Regions from separate parts of the Paenibacillus pseudetheri genome, predicted to be linked through region 2. Evidence: riboswitches for the same ligand, from Rfam matches in the RefSeq annotation. Region 2 holds a riboswitch; the other holds the start of a gene.

Region 1 (8,111 bases), on a different contig from region 2:
ATCTCGAAAAGCTGCTGCGGTCTCGTTCGGCAATTGATGGTAGCCTAGAAATATCATATCACTACGTACATATAACTGCCCAATCTCCCCCGTAGGGACTTCCCGGAACTGTTCATCACGAATGGAAATCTGCACCCCGGGATAGGGCTTGCCGACAGAGTTCGGATTATGCTCTCTCAGAACATCCAAATAACTAATATAACTCGCTTCTGAGGAACCGTAGGATTCATAGAGGCGCGCTCCAGCGAACACTTCTATGCCCCTTTTTTTGGACAGCCAAGACCACTTTGCACCTGAGCTAATAATCGCATCAATCTGCGTCTGCCCGGGAACAGCCTGCTGCATCATGGATTCAAGCATTGTCGGTACAACAAACAACACCACACCCGGAATCTGCTTGCACAGCTCTAACACCTGTGTGGCGCTAAATTTTTGCGTAATATGAAAGTTTGCTCCTCCATACAGACTCTGCATTACAGCGAATAAGGACAGCGAATGCACAAACGGACCTGGTGCCAAAACATCTTTCATGTGGTCCAATTCAAAGGCAGCATTCGATACCTCAAAGCTCTTTAACCACGATAAATGGGTACGCATATATCCTTTGGGTAGCCCAGTTGTGCCTGAAGTAAAGCCGATAAATAATAACTCGTTCGTCTCATCCAATTCAGCTTCTGGATTTAACGCATCCAGCCACTGGTCATAGGAGCCTGTTCGATCTTTTGAGAAAGTCAGTGTTGGGATCGCTTGGTCCTTGAAGACCACATTCTTTGCAGCTTCCGGCTCGGCAAAAATCATTGCCGGCTGGCACTGTTCTATAATAACCTGCAGTTCATTGGCACTCCACTTTGGATCTAAAGGAATGGGAACACAGCCAGCATAAATAGCCCCCAAGAAAACCTCGACAAATTCAATGCGATTCCTAGATAGAATAGCTATTTTGTCATGTCTCAGACCCTTTTGCTGTAGACCATTCGCAATTCTCCGCATCGCTTGTACTAATGTTGCATAGGTATAACTGACATGGTCATGGGTTAAGGCAATGCTGTCGGGCTGCTGTGCTGCATGACGCAGTATAGGAACTACTAGATTCATCCTTCATCACACCTATTCGTCGAATTGCATGGGAATACTATTAGCATTGCTACGATAGCTTATTTTAGCTTTATATTTATTTTATGTACATATTTATATGGAACGATTAAGCCCTCTTACGACTGGAAAAATCAAACAGCGCGCATCGATTATGATCGGTACGCGCTGGCTGTATTGTTGTTTATTCCTTCTTTTGAGCGGATGATGGTGTTCCATCTTCAGCAAAAGTAAAAGTTCGGGCGATATATAAGATAGGTGTGCCTACTGCGGTTAGTAAGAATTTCGCCAGATACGTTGTAAGCAAAATTTCAAGCCACACACTCCAGTTATACAAACCAGCAAATGCAATGGTACAGAAGATTAGTGTATCCACAAAGGAGCTGATCATCGTACTGCCGTTGGAACGAATCCACAACTGACTTGAAGTGCTGTAATATTTGCGAATCCAGGAGTACAACCGAACATCTAGGAACTGACTAATGAAGTAAGCAGTAAGACTACCTAACGCTAGTCGAGGCATCAGCCCAAAGATCGTCTCCAAAGAAGACTGAGCGATATCGGTCTCTTGCGGCTTAAATACTAGTACCATCTGCATAATGACTGTCGTCATAAGCAGAGTGAAGAAGCCAAACCAAACCGCTTTACGTGCTTCTGCTCTTCCATACTTCTCATTAAGCAAATCGCTGGTCATATATAAAGTGACATACATCGTATTTCCGAGTGTCATCACAATATCAAATGGCATAGCAATCGTCTTAGCTACCTGAATGTTAGCAATTACAGTAGCGATACCTACCCAGGCATACATTCCACTTTTGCCAAATAGGCGGTAACAGAGTAGAAAAAAAGCAAAATTGACAATAACAAATAAAACTCCCCACATCAAATTAAACATATTACTTAAACTCCTCCTAGTTTTGTTTACGCGGGATGGTTACGAACCGCGGCTTACATTAAGTTTTGGAACAAAACATTAATACTCTATCACACTGTCGTCAAACAATCCATAAAAATAAACAATTTATGAAATGGGTCATTTATACCCATTTTTTAACAAGAAATAAAAATGTCAGTAATAATTCATCTTTTTCAGAAAAATATGCTCTATAAACTAAAACTTTCACTATTCATCCAGAGGTTAATTCTATAGAATAGTATCAAACACTTCATTCCCGATCCATTTAGTTGATATATTACATAACTATGGAATATATTGCAGGTTGCCAGTCACTAACAGTCGGTAGGGATATTGGATTTATTCCAAAAACCAAATAGGGCTTCGCTGTCCATAAAAAGGGGGAGAACAATTTGTTTCGTTTCAAGCAGTCGATTAGTCGCAGATTTACGCGATTATTATTTGTAGTTCTATTACTCACGTCTCTTTTGTTAAGTACCAGCTTCTACTTTATATCCACCAGTATTTTTAACAGCTATGTCATGCCACAAATCAATCAAATTCTAACTGCAGCTGCTCAGGACGTATATAAGAATATAAATACAATGCATGCTCAGCAAGCACTAAAGAAGAACGAACAAGCAGCCACCAATCTTGAATTCTATTTTCAGGATAAGAGAAAGCAGCATGGGGTTGAGACTATTTTTCTGCTCAATCTAAAAGGCAAGGAAGCAGAGGTTCTGGCCGTAGATCATGATGCAAAATTAAAGCCGGAGGAAATTGTCAAGGTATCCTCTGCAATGCAGCAAGCTCTTAAAGGAAAGAGCGGACTGAGCGATACATACAGGGACGCCCATGGTATACATAAGTCAGCTTATATCGGAATTCCCGGAAGTACGATGGTTATCGGAATCAGCAGTGATGTAAGCTTTATTCAAGAAAAAACAAACAGCATTCTATGGACCAGTGCCGGGATCACTCTGCTGACGCTGATCATAGGCTCAACTGGTGCCTGGTTTATGAGCATGCGGATTACTCGTCCTATCTCAAAGCTTGCAGCTTACAGTGCCCGTCTCGCAGAGGGAGATTTCACAGAGGAATTAACGATTAAAGGCAGTGATGAGGTAGCTCAACTGTCAAGAAGTTTCCAAGCAATGACCCTACGCCTAAAAGAAATGATTGGACATGTACTCGTCACCTCAAATACTGTGGTCACCGATTCCAATTCTTTAAGAGAACGTGTTGAGGTCCTAAATGAAATGGCAGACCACTCTAGTACATCTGTTGTAGAAATTGGCAAAGGTAGTACGACCATTGCGAGCAGCGCTCTAGATAATTCAAAAGCTATGGAAGAAATCAATTTCGGCATTCAGCATATTGCTTCAGCAGCCACCGAAGTCACTGAGCAGATCAGTGAAGCTTCCGCTGAAGCGATTGGCGGTAATGAGATTGCCCAAAGCGCCGTTCTGCAAATGCGCCAGGTTGAACGTGCCTCCCTGCAGTCGCTGGAGCAATTACAAGTTATGAACGAACGTTCAGTAATGATCGGAGAAGTCGTTCATAGTATTACTGAAATTACGAAGCAAATTCAAATGCTGTCGCTCAATGCTTCGATCGAAGCAGCACGTGCAGGAGAACATGGACGCGGCTTTGCCGTTGTTGCCGGAGAAGTACGCAAGCTTTCCGAACAATCCCGTAATGCGAATGAGCAGATTCGTGATTTCCTACTCGGACTTCAGGAAGATATGAATCGCTCCGTTACTGAGATGAACCATGTGAATTCTGAGGTAGCCTCCGGGGTAGGCAAGGTGGCAGAAGCGGGCGATGCCTTCAATCACCTTCTGATTCTAATCCAGAGCATCAATCAGAATATTCAATCCGTATCTTCGGCTACGCAGCAAATCTCAGCAAGTACGGAAGAAGTCAGTGCTTCCGTCGAGGAAACCGCACAAATCACTTCAAGATCCCAAGAAAGTGCGGACACACTATCCGAGAACTCAGAACGCCAGCGTATAGAGCTTGAAGGACATGCAGTAACCGTGCAGCATCTATATGAGCAGGCTAAGAAGCTTCAGGAAGCTGTGCAACAATTTAAGATCTAAAGCTTAGGCTTAAATAAAAACAACCCGTTCATACGAAAGTGTTGAACGGGTTGTTTTGTTAGTGTCTTGGTGCCCAAAGAATGACCGATACGCCGATTACACAAATAACAGCACCGACCCAGTCATATACATCGGGTGTTTTCTTGTCAACAAGCCAGCCCCATAACACAGCGAGCACGATAAAAACCCCGCCATAGGCTGCATACACTCTTCCGAAGGACGGAAACTTCTGCAACGTAGGAATAATGCCATAGCTAATCAGAATCAAAGAACCTACCAAACCGTACCAGAGAGGTCGTGATTCTCTTAGCCATAACCATACTAAGTATCCGCCTCCAATCTCAGCAAGGCCGGCGATTACAAATAGTAGAATGGCAGCAACCATGTCATCCCTCTTCCCAATTGAACTCTAAAATATTTAAATGATTCGCAGAAATATGATTCAACCTCATCTAGGTTAGCAAGCATCTGGGCTGCCAAACAGCTGAACCCACAAGCATCAATAGAGTATAAAACCAGATTGATGCAAGCTGGCTGCTATGCGTCACCCGCAGGAGCCACTCACATGAAATTGTGCTGGAGCAGCACTAATACTAGTAGGAGCACAGCCTCTAGCAGCTCATTCAGCGCGCCATACACATCGCCGGTGAGCCCGCCGAGCCGGCTGCTAATCCGCCGCGCAGCCACGGTGCCGCTGGCCAAGGCCGCAGCCGGCAGCAGTAACGCTGCCGCCAGATGCAGCGGCCACGCGGCTAAGCCAGCGCCGAGCGCCAGAGGCGCGGCGGCTACGGCTAGCGAGAGCAGCGCGGCTATCGCCAGCGCGCGCCGCTCATGCGAGGGAGCGAGGCCGGCGAAGCTCGCGGCCAGCCCCTCGTCTCCTCGGGCAATGGGATAATGCACCATTGCCCGCACCATATACCAGCGGCTCCAGATCGCTGGCAGCAAGAGCAGTGGCAGCTCGTAATAGGCGTAGCCTTCGATTAATGCTGCCACTAAAGAAGCCTTTAACAGCAAGAGCAGCACGCAGGCGAGCACACCCATCGCACCCACTCGGCTGTCCTTCATAATCTCCAGGATCCGTTCCCTCGGTCGGTAGCTAAGCAGACCATCCGCGCTGTCCATCCAGCCATCAAGATGCAGACCTCCGGTGAGTCCCACCCATAGAATGAGGGTAATGACAGCTGCTGGCCAAGCAGGTAAAATTAGGCCCGTCAAAGCTGCTCCAGCAGCTACGCACAGTCCGATAGCTGCACCCACCACGGGATAGAACAGCACACTTCGACGCAGTAGCTCAGGAGAAAATCCGGGATCACTCTTTACTGGAAACCGAGACAAAAACTGAAAGGCAGCTGCGGCAGCATCCCTGCGTTCCCTCATAGACGATACTCCCTGCTCTTAAGTTCAATTGGTATGCCAGCAGTCACTAGAAAAACCTGCTCGCATTGCCGAGCAAGCAGCGCGTTCATACGTCCGGCCAGATCACGGTACAATCGGCCAAGCGCATACTCCGGAACAATACCGTCTCCAACCTCATTAGTAACTAGAATGAGATTCCCTTGAAATGAACTCACACTGTCTTCAAGTCTTGTAATCTCGCTCTCAATCAACTCTTGCCTATCCGCAAATCCTTCCATGGCTAGCAGTACATTCGATAACCACAACGTTAGACAATCTACGAGAACCGCCTTTTCACCAGATAAACGCTTAAGAAGATCTGGCAAATCATAAGGCTCCTCTAATGTCTCCCAAGCATATCCGCTTGCCAAACGCTGATGCTGATGCAGTGCAATCCGTTCCTTCATTTCATCATCAAACGCTTGTCCGGTTGCTACATAGAAGGCTTGATCTGTCAGTGACGACATCAGTTTTTCTGCAAAACCACTTTTCCCGCTACGCGCGCCTCCTGTTACAAGAATACTCATTGTTTCCCAGCTCCAGAGATGCCTGCACTTTCAAAGGTGGCCATTTCGCTCAAAATACGGCATATCGCCTCAATTAAATGAAGAGACAATACGCCCCCGGTTCCTTCACCCAAACGAAGACCAAGGTTAAACAACGGTTCAAGTCCAAGCTTCTCTAGCATCAGCTTATGTCCCTGTTCGCCTGATACATGGGAACCTATCATATAGGCAATGGATTCTGGTGCAAGTGCTTTCGCCACAAGAGCTGCTGCACCCGAAATAAAACCATCCAAAATGATAGGTATCCTGGCAGCGGCTGCGCCAAGAATCAGACCGGTCAAACCGGCGATTTCCAGTCCCCCAACTTTGGACAATACATCCAGCGGATCTGCAGGATTCGGCTGATTCACCTTTAAAGCGCGTTCCACAACTGCAATTTTATGTAATAATCGTTCATCATCAATTCCCGTTCCTCTTCCAGCAGCTACTTCAGGTGCTATTCCTTTCAGAGCACACAAAATTGCAGCACTAGCCGTTGTATTTCCTATGCCCATTTCACCTGTAATAAAAATCTCCGTCCCGTTCTCAATCGCTTCTTGTGCGACTCTTATCCCTACAAGTACAGCACTCATCGCTTCCTCACGGCTCATCGCAGGTCCCACAGCCATATTATCCGTTCCCCGGCGCACTTTACGATCAATCAGATCGTCATGACTAAGATCGCCGTTAACACCGATATCTACGAACTTTACCTCAGCCCCAGCTTGGCGAGCCAGTACATTCACAGCTGCTCCTCCGCTGAGAAAATTATAAGCCATCTGCATTGTGACTTCCTGTGGAAATGCGCTAACTCCCTCGCAGCATACACCGTGATCTGCAGCCATTACAACTACCGTTCGTTTGGTGAAACTAGGCTGCTCCGTACCCGAAATTCCAGCGAGCTTAACGGCCAAAGTCTCCAATTGACCCAGGCTGCCCGGTGGTTTGGTTAGAATGTTCAGGCGGTGCTCTGCCTTGAGGAAAGATTGTTCATCAGCTGGTGTGATTCGTTTAATTACTTCTTGAATCGTTGAAATCATATTTTAACCTCCAATTAAGTATATCCGTATAACCTATTCTATCTTATCTACACTGAAAAGCCCCATCTATGATAGATGGGGACCACTAGAATTACAACTTCACTTTCATAAAACCTTCGATTCTCTCCAGCGCTTCTGCCAATTTTTGTAGAGATGCTGCATAAGAGCAGCGGATATAACCCTCTCCACCAGCTCCAAACACATGCCCAGGAACCGCAGCAACACCAACCTCCTTGAGCAGCTGCAAAGCGAAATCCTCTGATTTCAATCCGGTATTAGCGATGGAAGGAAAGGCATAAAATGCGCCCTCCGGCTCGTGGCAAGGCAAACCCATGGATCGAAATCCACTAACCAGCAGCTTTCTTCGCTCATCGAAGCATCGTTTCATATGTTCCTTATGTTCCATACCGTTCCGCAGCGATTCAATGGCAGCGATTTGACCTAGTATCGGAGCACACATCGCAGTGTACTGATGTATTTTGAGCATCGCAGCAATTAATTCCTGATCACCACAAGCATAACCTACTCTCCAGCCAGTCATCGCAAAAGCTTTGGAGAAGCCACTAATGACAATCGTTCGTTCCAACATCCCAGGAAGTGAGGCAATGCTGACATGGTGACTATCATAGGTTAGCTCGGCATAGATTTCATCTGAAATGACAAGTAAGTTATTCTCTTTTACAATCTGTGCAATGGGTAGCCAATCCTCGTAAGTCATTACTGCTCCTGTAGGATTAGTCGGAAAATTAACCATAAGAATCTTGGAACGCGGGGTAATCACCTGCCGCAACGCTTCAGCAGTAAGCTTAAAACCCTGCTCGGCTGAAGATTCAACCTCAACCGTAACCCCACCGTTCAAATGAGTAATCGGCGAATACGCAATATAGCTCGGAGAAGGGACGATAATCTCATCCCCGGGTGTAATAAAGGCCCGCAGAGCCAAATCCACGGCTTCACTGCTTCCCACTGTAACCATAATCTCGTTAGTTGGCTCATAGCGGAGATTGAAGCTTGTGTGCAGATAAGAGGCGATTTCTTC
Region 2 (8,111 bases):
CTACTCAGAACCCCGTTATCAAAGGTGCTATGAGCATCTTGAACGAGAACGCTCTTATATCCCATACTATAAGCACGTCTTATCGTCGTATCTAGGCAGAACTCACTTTGCATCCCACAAATCACCAGATTCGTGATCCCGAGCTTTTGTAGCTCATCTTGCAGTTCGGTTCGGTGAAAAGCATCCCAAGTCGGCTTCTCCACAATAACTTCGCCTTTCTGCGGTGTGATGCGGTGACTGATCTGCCATGAGGGTGTACCTTTTGTATATTCCTCATCTTCAGTGTGTTGAATATAAACTATTGGAGTACCTGCTATTCGAGCTTTTTGTTGAAGGGAGACAATCCTTTCCATCACACCCTCTTCATCGTACAGCTTTTGACCAGGATAGGAGAACATAGCTTCTTGAACATCGATAATTAATAGTGCAGTTGAATTTCCCATTAAGTACCTCCTGCAACTTTTATGAAAATCATACCAGATGATGGGACATTCTTTCTACCTGTTTAAAGATTCAAATCAATAAAAAAAGGGCATCTGCTAAGCAGACACCCGTTACATTTCAATACTTTTTACTTGCCACGCTTATTATGCCAGATCAATGCATGCAGTTGCGGAAGTACACGCACTCTATTCATTTCTGGATCCAAGATTACTTTATTAAACAACCACTCCAGCCTTCCCAAAAGTCGAGCAGAAATGTCGCCCTCTTCAGTGACATCATCATTCCCAGGCTGCAGAAAGAGCTGCACATTTGGATATCGCTGGTGAATGTCTTTTGCATAATTAAAGTCCTTATCATCAAACACAACGACTTTAAGACTGTGCGTAAAGCGGCCCAGATTCTCCATCTTACTCATGATGTTATCTAGTATTTCCCAATTCGTCGTCATCCCTGAGCTTGGCGGCTTGGGACTGATGGTCAGCACATCCACGTCATTGAACCATTCCTGCCATTTACTGCCCTGAGTTTCTATTGCAGCTTGTATCCCTCGCTCGTGTAGCAGGTTGATAAAAGTGCCCATTCCTTCACCAATCAAAGCAGGATTACCGCCTGAAATCGTAACACAGTCGAAATTATCTCCAGCTAACGCTAATAGTTCATTCATGATTTCATCCGCGGTCATCATTTGAACCTTATCCTTAGTAGTACCATCCCAAGTAAAAGCGGAGTCACACCAGCTGCAGCGATAATCGCAGCCATAGGTGCGGACAAACATCGTCTTCACACCAATTACCGCACCTTCACCTTGAATGGTCGGACCGAACATTTCAATTACGGGAATCTTACTCACAGTCGCAGCCTCCATACAAGCGGTAAGATGGCCCATCCTCAGGGATATCTTCAGCCAGCACCTCTGCCCAGGAGGTTGGTGTCTCCCACAGCTTTACAGCGTACAGCGGCAGTCCCGCTTGCTTCAGCTTATAAGCTATATAACAGGACATATTTTCAACTGTGGTGCGAAAAGACAGCAAAGCTACTTTGGAACCAGTATCCGTTAACGTCTCTAACACAGGTTCATTTCCCATAGCGAGAAAAGCGTGATCTAAACGATCTACAAGGCTTTGTTGTACTGTCATTTTGATATCGCTGAAATCAATGACGAAACCTTCATCCGAGTGACCTTCAGCGGTCATAGGTTTGCCCTTAAGCACTACTTCAAGCTTATACGTATGTCCATGCAGGTTGCTGCATTTCCCTTTGTGACCCACTAACTGATGCGCCGCGTCGAACGTAAATATTTTGCAGACTGAGACCTCGTTAAGCATTAAGAGCTTACCCCCGTTCTCTCCGCCTCATATTGTTCAAGACCACGCTGACGTAATAGACAAGCTGGACAAATTCCACAGCCACTGCCAATAATTCCGTTGTAACAGGTCAGGGTGTGTTCGCGGATATAATCAAAATAACCCAGCTCATCGGCCATCTTCCACGTTTCTTTTTTATCCAGCCACATCAGCGGAGTGTGTATCGCAAACTCATAGTCCATGGATAAATTCAGCGTAACATTCAATGATTTCACAAAAACATCACGGCAGTCCGGATACCCGCTAAAGTCTGTTTGGCAGACACCAGTAACGATATGGGAGTACCCCAGCTGTTTAGCTAATATGGCGGCAAATGATAAAAACAACAGATTTCGTCCATCCACAAACGTACTTGGGAGCTCATCCCCTTCACCAGCAACGATATCAATATCCTGACGTGTGAGTGCATTTGGTGCCAGCTGATTTAGCAGCCCAAGGTCAAGGATATGCTGTTTTACATTAAACTTAGCAGCTATTTCTGTAGCCACTTCGATTTCCGCCGCATGACGCTGATTGTAGTTGAAGGTCACTACCTGTACTTCTTCAAACTGCTTCAAAGCCCAAACCAGGCAAGTGGTGCTATCTTGTCCGCCGCTAAATACGACGAGTGCTTTTTTGTTCATCTTTATCTCTCCTTATCAACTTGTTGGGATTAGCGGTTATCCACTTTTTCCGGATAGAGGTCGTGATTCATTAAGCGGTGCTCCGCCATTGCCTCATACTTCGTACCCGGTCTTCCATAGTTGCAATAAGGATCAATAGATATGCCTCCACGCGGAGTGAACTTGCCCCATACCTCAATGTAACGCGGGTCCATCAGTGAGATCAGATCATTCATAATAATGTTGACGCAGTCCTCATGAAAGTCACCGTGGTTACGGAAGCTAAACAGATACAGCTTTAATGATTTGGATTCCACCATTTTCTGTTCAGGAATATACGAAATATACAGTGTGGCAAAATCCGGCTGACCTGTAACAGGACAAAGACTAGTGAACTCAGGGCAGTTGAATTTAACAAAATAATCACGCCCTGGATGCTTGTTATCAAACACCTCAAGAATAGCTGGATCATAACCAAACTTGTACTGCGTTCCCTGATTACCAAGCAAAGTGACTTCTTGCATTTCCTCTTTCAATCTTCCTTCTGACACGACAAAAAACCCCTCTCTTTTCCTTCGGCCTTGGCCGATAATGGAAAGAAGAACGAGATTTCGAAAACTTGGCTCCACTAAGAAGAAACGGAAGCAACGTCCGGGTTAAGGACTGCATCCGCTTATATGATTTAATATACTCTTAGTTTTTTATAGAGGGAGTTCGCGAACCTCTCCTGCACAATCCGTACAGACTTCTTCTTCAATCATATTGCGTCTTGAATATACCATGGTAACTTGCTTCTGACAAGTTCTACGCTTTTCCCGTCTTCCAAATCCAGAACGAAAGCACCACAATCCACAAGAGCAAAAGCAGGCTTTCTAGGAGCAGTACTCCTTCTCCATTTAGAATACTGTTCAAATTCTGACCAAGAAAAATACAACCATAAATGCGGAGCTGATGGCTGAACCATGTTTGGAGGAACTTACCTTTAAACCAATGATAATTCCAACTTACACAAAAATAATTCCACCCAATAACATATACAGCAAGGAAGGTAATAAATCCATGAAGGAGTAATCAACAGCGCATCAAAGGTTTTACACTCCCGCTCCTCAATTAATCCTGGACCGGTAATCATGATCCCAACCATCACTTGCGCAAACAATATCCAAGTAGAAAGAAGCATGAAGTCCAACCCGCCCTTGTCCACTACAGTGATGATGATTTTAGCCATAAATATAGGCAAAATTAACAGCTTCTTCTGCAATCGGCCAGGATTTCATAACCACTTTCCCATCCTGCTGATATTTAACTTCAATTTCTGGTTTACCATAAATGGTCTTAAGTCTATGCGGTTCATCAAGTGCCACCAATGCACCAGCGTGCATGATGCCTACTCTATCGCTTAATTCCTCGGCTTCGTGCATATCATGCGTCGTTAAAACAATGGTTGTGCCTTCTTCTTGAATTCTCTTGATATGATTACGTATGAGTGAAGCTGAATTTGGATCTAACCCACTTGTAGGCTCATCTAAAAACAACACTTGAGGCTTATGTAATAATGCTCTGGCGATTAGAACACGCTGCTTCCAGCCTTTGGATAAGCTGCTTACTTTAGCTTTTTCCTTATCTTACAGCTGGAGGGTTTCCATGACTTTATTCACTCGATTTACAGGCACACCATACAATTCGGCAAACAGCTCTAATTTTCTCGTATAGAATAGCGTATATACAGATTGGGAAGCTCGAAAACAACACCAATTTGAGCATGGTTTTCTTTTTTATGACGTGAAATATTCATGCCATTAATTAAAATTTCTCCGCTTGTAGACTGAAGAAGCCCTGTCATCATGCGCATCGTTGTAGTCTTCCCTGCACCATTTGGACCTAGAAATCCAAAGACCTCACCTTTCTCCACCGTGAAAGTAATTCGATCAACTGCACACCTCTCTCCTGATAATATTTTGAGACCTCAGTTAGCTGAATCAATAACACTCCCCCCTTTTTAGAATAGTTAACTTTCTTCTATCCTTATTCTGGTTGTAGAGGATTATCTCTGTTGTTGCTATTCTGTAACATTCGGATTCAAATCCTAAGAAAAGGGTAACTTAAACATAATAATCTTCGAGGTAAGGGTGGGATCATCTAATGGAACAAAGTATACAGAAACTAATGGACTGGATTAACAGTCATGTGAATGAAACCATTGTAATTGAAAAGAAAGAGCTTCGAGATCTGGATAAAATTCATTTTAATCTGGAGGCCGTTGCGTTTCGGAGTGCAGAGGATGTTATCGATGATTATCTCGGGAGTGCGTTAATATTAAAAGGATTTGGCAGCACTTTAAATGCTGATGGTGAGCTAGTATCGCTACCACACTCCACCTATGACTTAGCTATTGACGGGCTTCGGATTGAGGACATAGGTGATCGCAAGGCCGAAATAACTACCGATAGAGCTAAATATACCCTTTCAGTGGATTAAACCATATGTAATGACAGCAAAAGAGCCCGCAGTAATCTGCGGGCTCTTACTAATTATAGGTTATTCTTCTCCAATGATCTCCACTTCAGTTTCAAGCTCCACGCCGAATTTATCTTTCACAGTCGCTCTTACATGATGAATCAGTCCAATGTAATCGCTGGCGGTTGCATTATCAGCATTTACGATAAATCCGGCATGCTTTTTGGAGACCTCAGCACCACCGATTCTTGTTCCTTGCAAGCCACTCTCTTGAATTAACTGACCTGCAAACCGACCTGGAGGACGTTTAAAGACACTCCCACAGGAAGGATACTCAAGCGGCTGCTTCGATTCACGCAAGTAAGTCAGTTCATCCATCTTCGCCTTGATGGCTAAGGCATCACCAGAAGTCATAGCAAAATTGGCCTCAAGCACGATGTATTCACCGCTTGCGAACACGCTTTTTCTGTATCCCCATTGCAGCTCATCCCCTTGCAGAGTCACCAATTGTCCGCTCTTAGTTATAGCCAGCGCACTATGCAGTACATCTTTAATTTCTCCGCCGTAAGCGCCTGCGTTCATGTATAACGCTCCACCAACCGTTCCTGGAATACCACAGGCGAACTCAAGACCCGTAAGCTCCATATCCAATGCATATCGGGACACATCTATAATCTTGGCGCCGCACTCCGCATATAAGAGATTATCCCTAATCCCCATTTCCGTAAGTCCTGCCGTTTGTAGAACGATCCCACGCACACCGCCGTCACGAATAATCACGTTGGAGCCGTTCCCAAGTACTGTAAGGGTTATCCCATTCTGTTCCGCATATGTAACGATCTTTTGAATTTCCTCATAAGTAGCTGGTGCTGCCAAAATATCAGCTTTACCGCCCATTTTGGTATACACGTGATCTTTTAAGTTCTCATGACTCTTTACAATTCCTGCAGTCATTAGCTGCTCTAGGTCATTTCGAATTTTGTCAATATTCATGTTCATACTCCTTTAACCATGTATAAATGATGGTCCTTATCTATTTTTAGTAGTGGTATCATGGATTTGTAGGCAACCACAACTGTAACAACGAACAGGCTCCCTTGTCAATGACGGGAGCCTGTTCGTTGTATGATTTTCAATTATGATTACACAGCTTTGTAGGCTGCAAGCTCGTAAGGAAGGCACAGCGGCACACCGGTGCGTGGATCTGGAACAATATCTGCCTCAATTCCAAACACTTCCCGCAGTACATCAGGTGTCATAACTTCAGTAGGTGAGCCTTCACTAACCACAGTACCGGATTTAATAGCTACCATATGCTGTGCATAACGAGTAGCATGATTCAAATCATGCACTACCATGATAATGGTACGGCCTTCTTCCTCATTCAGCTTTTGCAGAAGCTGTAGAACTTCAAGCTGGTGAGCCATATCTAGAAATGTTGTTGGTTCGTCCAGAAAAAGAATGTCAGTTTCTTGCGCCAATGCCATAGCGATCCAAGCACGCTGACGTTGTCCACCAGATAAGCGGTCAATCGGACGGTCATGGAAAGGCTCCATACCTGTAACAGTGATGGCATTGGAGATAATGCTGCGATCCTCAGCTGTCATTGTGCCGAATCCTTTTTGATGCGGGAAACGGCCATAGCTGACAAGCTCAGAAACCGTCAGACCGTCTGGAGCCGTAGGGTTTTGCGGTAAGATCGCAAGCTGACGGGCTACCTCTTTCGTTGAAAAGTTATGGATCGATTTGCCGTCCAGCATTACACTGCCGCTCTTAGGTTTCATGATCCGGGCCATTGTCTTAAGAATTGTAGATTTACCAGAACCGTTAGCCCCCACTAGTGCGGTGATTTTTCCCGTAGGGATAGTTAAGTTCAACCCTTTAACAATTGTAGCCTCTGCATACCCAATACTTAACTCTTCTGTGTTCAAACGTTCTGACATGTTAACAACTCCTTAAAAGTTTTATGGAGCTATGCTCCTAGAATGAACTACATAGTAAAACTCGCTTCGTACGCATTATGCTTTTGATTTGGCGAGTAAATATAAAAAGTAAGGTGCACCAATGATCGCAACCACGATGCCTGTTGGAACTTCTGCAGGCTGTAACACCCATCTACCGATAGTATCAGCAGTAATCATAAGAAGCGCCCCTGTCAACGCACTAGCGGGCAATAATACCTGATGACGAGGTCCCACAAGCTTGCGGGCTAGATGTGGTGCAATTAGGCCGACAAAGCCAATTCCCCCACTTACAGCAACGCAGGAGCCGGCAAGCGCAACTGCTGTCACTAGAAGGAGAATACGCTCCTTCTCCACTCGCATTCCAAGTCCTAATGAAGTATGGTCCCCTAGATTCAATACATTAAGAATACGAGCTTTATAGAAGACGAACGGTAACAGAATCGCTATCCAAGGTAGCAGAGCAAGAACGAATCTCCAATCGCCACCCCATATTTTCCCGGCGATCCAAGTCGCTACAAATTGATAATTATTAGGGTCAAGCCGAAGTGCCAACACAAGCTGGCAAGCATTAATTCCGGCAGCGACCGCAATCCCGATAAGAATCAACCTTGTTGGAGATAGACCATCTGCTTTTCTATAAGCAAGAATATAGATTAAAGCGGCGGTTAAGCTAGCCCCCCCAAGCGCTAAGAGCGGCAAGACAAATACCGGAGCTGCTGTTGTAGCCGGAAAAAACGAGATGAAAATGATTACCGCAAAACCTGCACCCGCACTTATGCCCAGCGTAGCCGGTTCGGCAAGTGCATTTCTAGCGAGACTTTGTAAAATACAGCCTGACACTGCAAAGCCCGCTCCAACCAACAATGAAATTACGATGCGAGGTAATCTGAAATCAAATAAAATAAGCTTTTGCTGATGCGTTCCATCACCCAGCAGTGTGTGTAATACCTCCCGTGGGGATAGACGCATAAATCCTGTATTCATACTGACAATAAAGACAACAACGATCAATATGGCAAGGAGCGATAAAACTGAAATAGCACGTCTACGGCGTTCATTTTCATTGGGAGAAAGGGTTGTTCTGTGCATTAAAGCTCCCCCTTCCGCTTACTCGCCAAGTAAATAAAGAAAGGTACACCGATGATGGCAATTAATGCGCCTAGCGGCGTCTCATAAGGGGCATTTATCATTCTAGCGGCGATATCCGCAAAGATGATCAATAAGCTCCCAAGAACTGCCGAGCAAGGAATGATCCAGCGATAATCTACTCCAACGAAATG

The links. Region 2 has a riboswitch for preQ1 ahead of queF (preQ(1) synthase). Riboswitches for the same ligand answer to the same signal wherever they lie in the genome.
Region 1: it holds a riboswitch for preQ1, as region 2 does, so the genes downstream of both, L1028_RS04300 (queuosine precursor transporter) here and queF (preQ(1) synthase) in region 2, are expected to answer to the same signal.

The regions. Positions count from the first base shown of each region.
Region 1 is NZ_CAKMAB010000003.1:293,750-301,860, reverse strand. Features, by position in the region: gene L1028_RS04305 (AMP-binding protein) at 1-1,095, opposite strand, end outside; gene L1028_RS04300 (queuosine precursor transporter) at 1,277-1,990, opposite strand; PreQ1 riboswitch class I at 2,001-2,046, opposite strand; gene L1028_RS04295 (methyl-accepting chemotaxis protein) at 2,404-4,092, shown strand; gene L1028_RS04290 (YnfA family protein) at 4,151-4,477, opposite strand; gene cobS (adenosylcobinamide-GDP ribazoletransferase) at 4,654-5,469, opposite strand; gene cobU (bifunctional adenosylcobinamide kinase/adenosylcobinamide-phosphate guanylyltransferase) at 5,466-6,014, opposite strand; gene cobT (nicotinate-nucleotide--dimethylbenzimidazole phosphoribosyltransferase) at 6,011-7,072, opposite strand; gene L1028_RS04270 (aminotransferase class I/II-fold pyridoxal phosphate-dependent enzyme) at 7,164-8,111, opposite strand, start outside.
Region 2 is NZ_CAKMAB010000015.1:73,948-82,058, forward strand. Features, by position in the region: gene L1028_RS15525 (cysteine hydrolase family protein) at 1-443, opposite strand, end outside; gene queE (7-carboxy-7-deazaguanine synthase QueE) at 572-1,294, opposite strand; gene L1028_RS15535 (6-pyruvoyl trahydropterin synthase family protein) at 1,287-1,769, opposite strand; gene queC (7-cyano-7-deazaguanine synthase QueC) at 1,769-2,431, opposite strand; gene queF (preQ(1) synthase) at 2,461-2,934, opposite strand; PreQ1 riboswitch class I at 3,098-3,141, opposite strand; gene L1028_RS15550 (hypothetical protein) at 3,393-3,638, opposite strand; partial or broken gene L1028_RS15555 (AAA family ATPase) at 3,631-4,011, opposite strand; gene L1028_RS31195 (ATP-binding cassette domain-containing protein) at 4,107-4,367, opposite strand; gene ymzB (protein YmzB) at 4,553-4,888, shown strand; gene murB (UDP-N-acetylmuramate dehydrogenase) at 4,949-5,860, opposite strand; gene L1028_RS15575 (ABC transporter ATP-binding protein) at 6,010-6,810, opposite strand; gene L1028_RS15580 (FecCD family ABC transporter permease) at 6,886-7,920, opposite strand; gene L1028_RS15585 (FecCD family ABC transporter permease) at 7,920-8,111, opposite strand, start outside.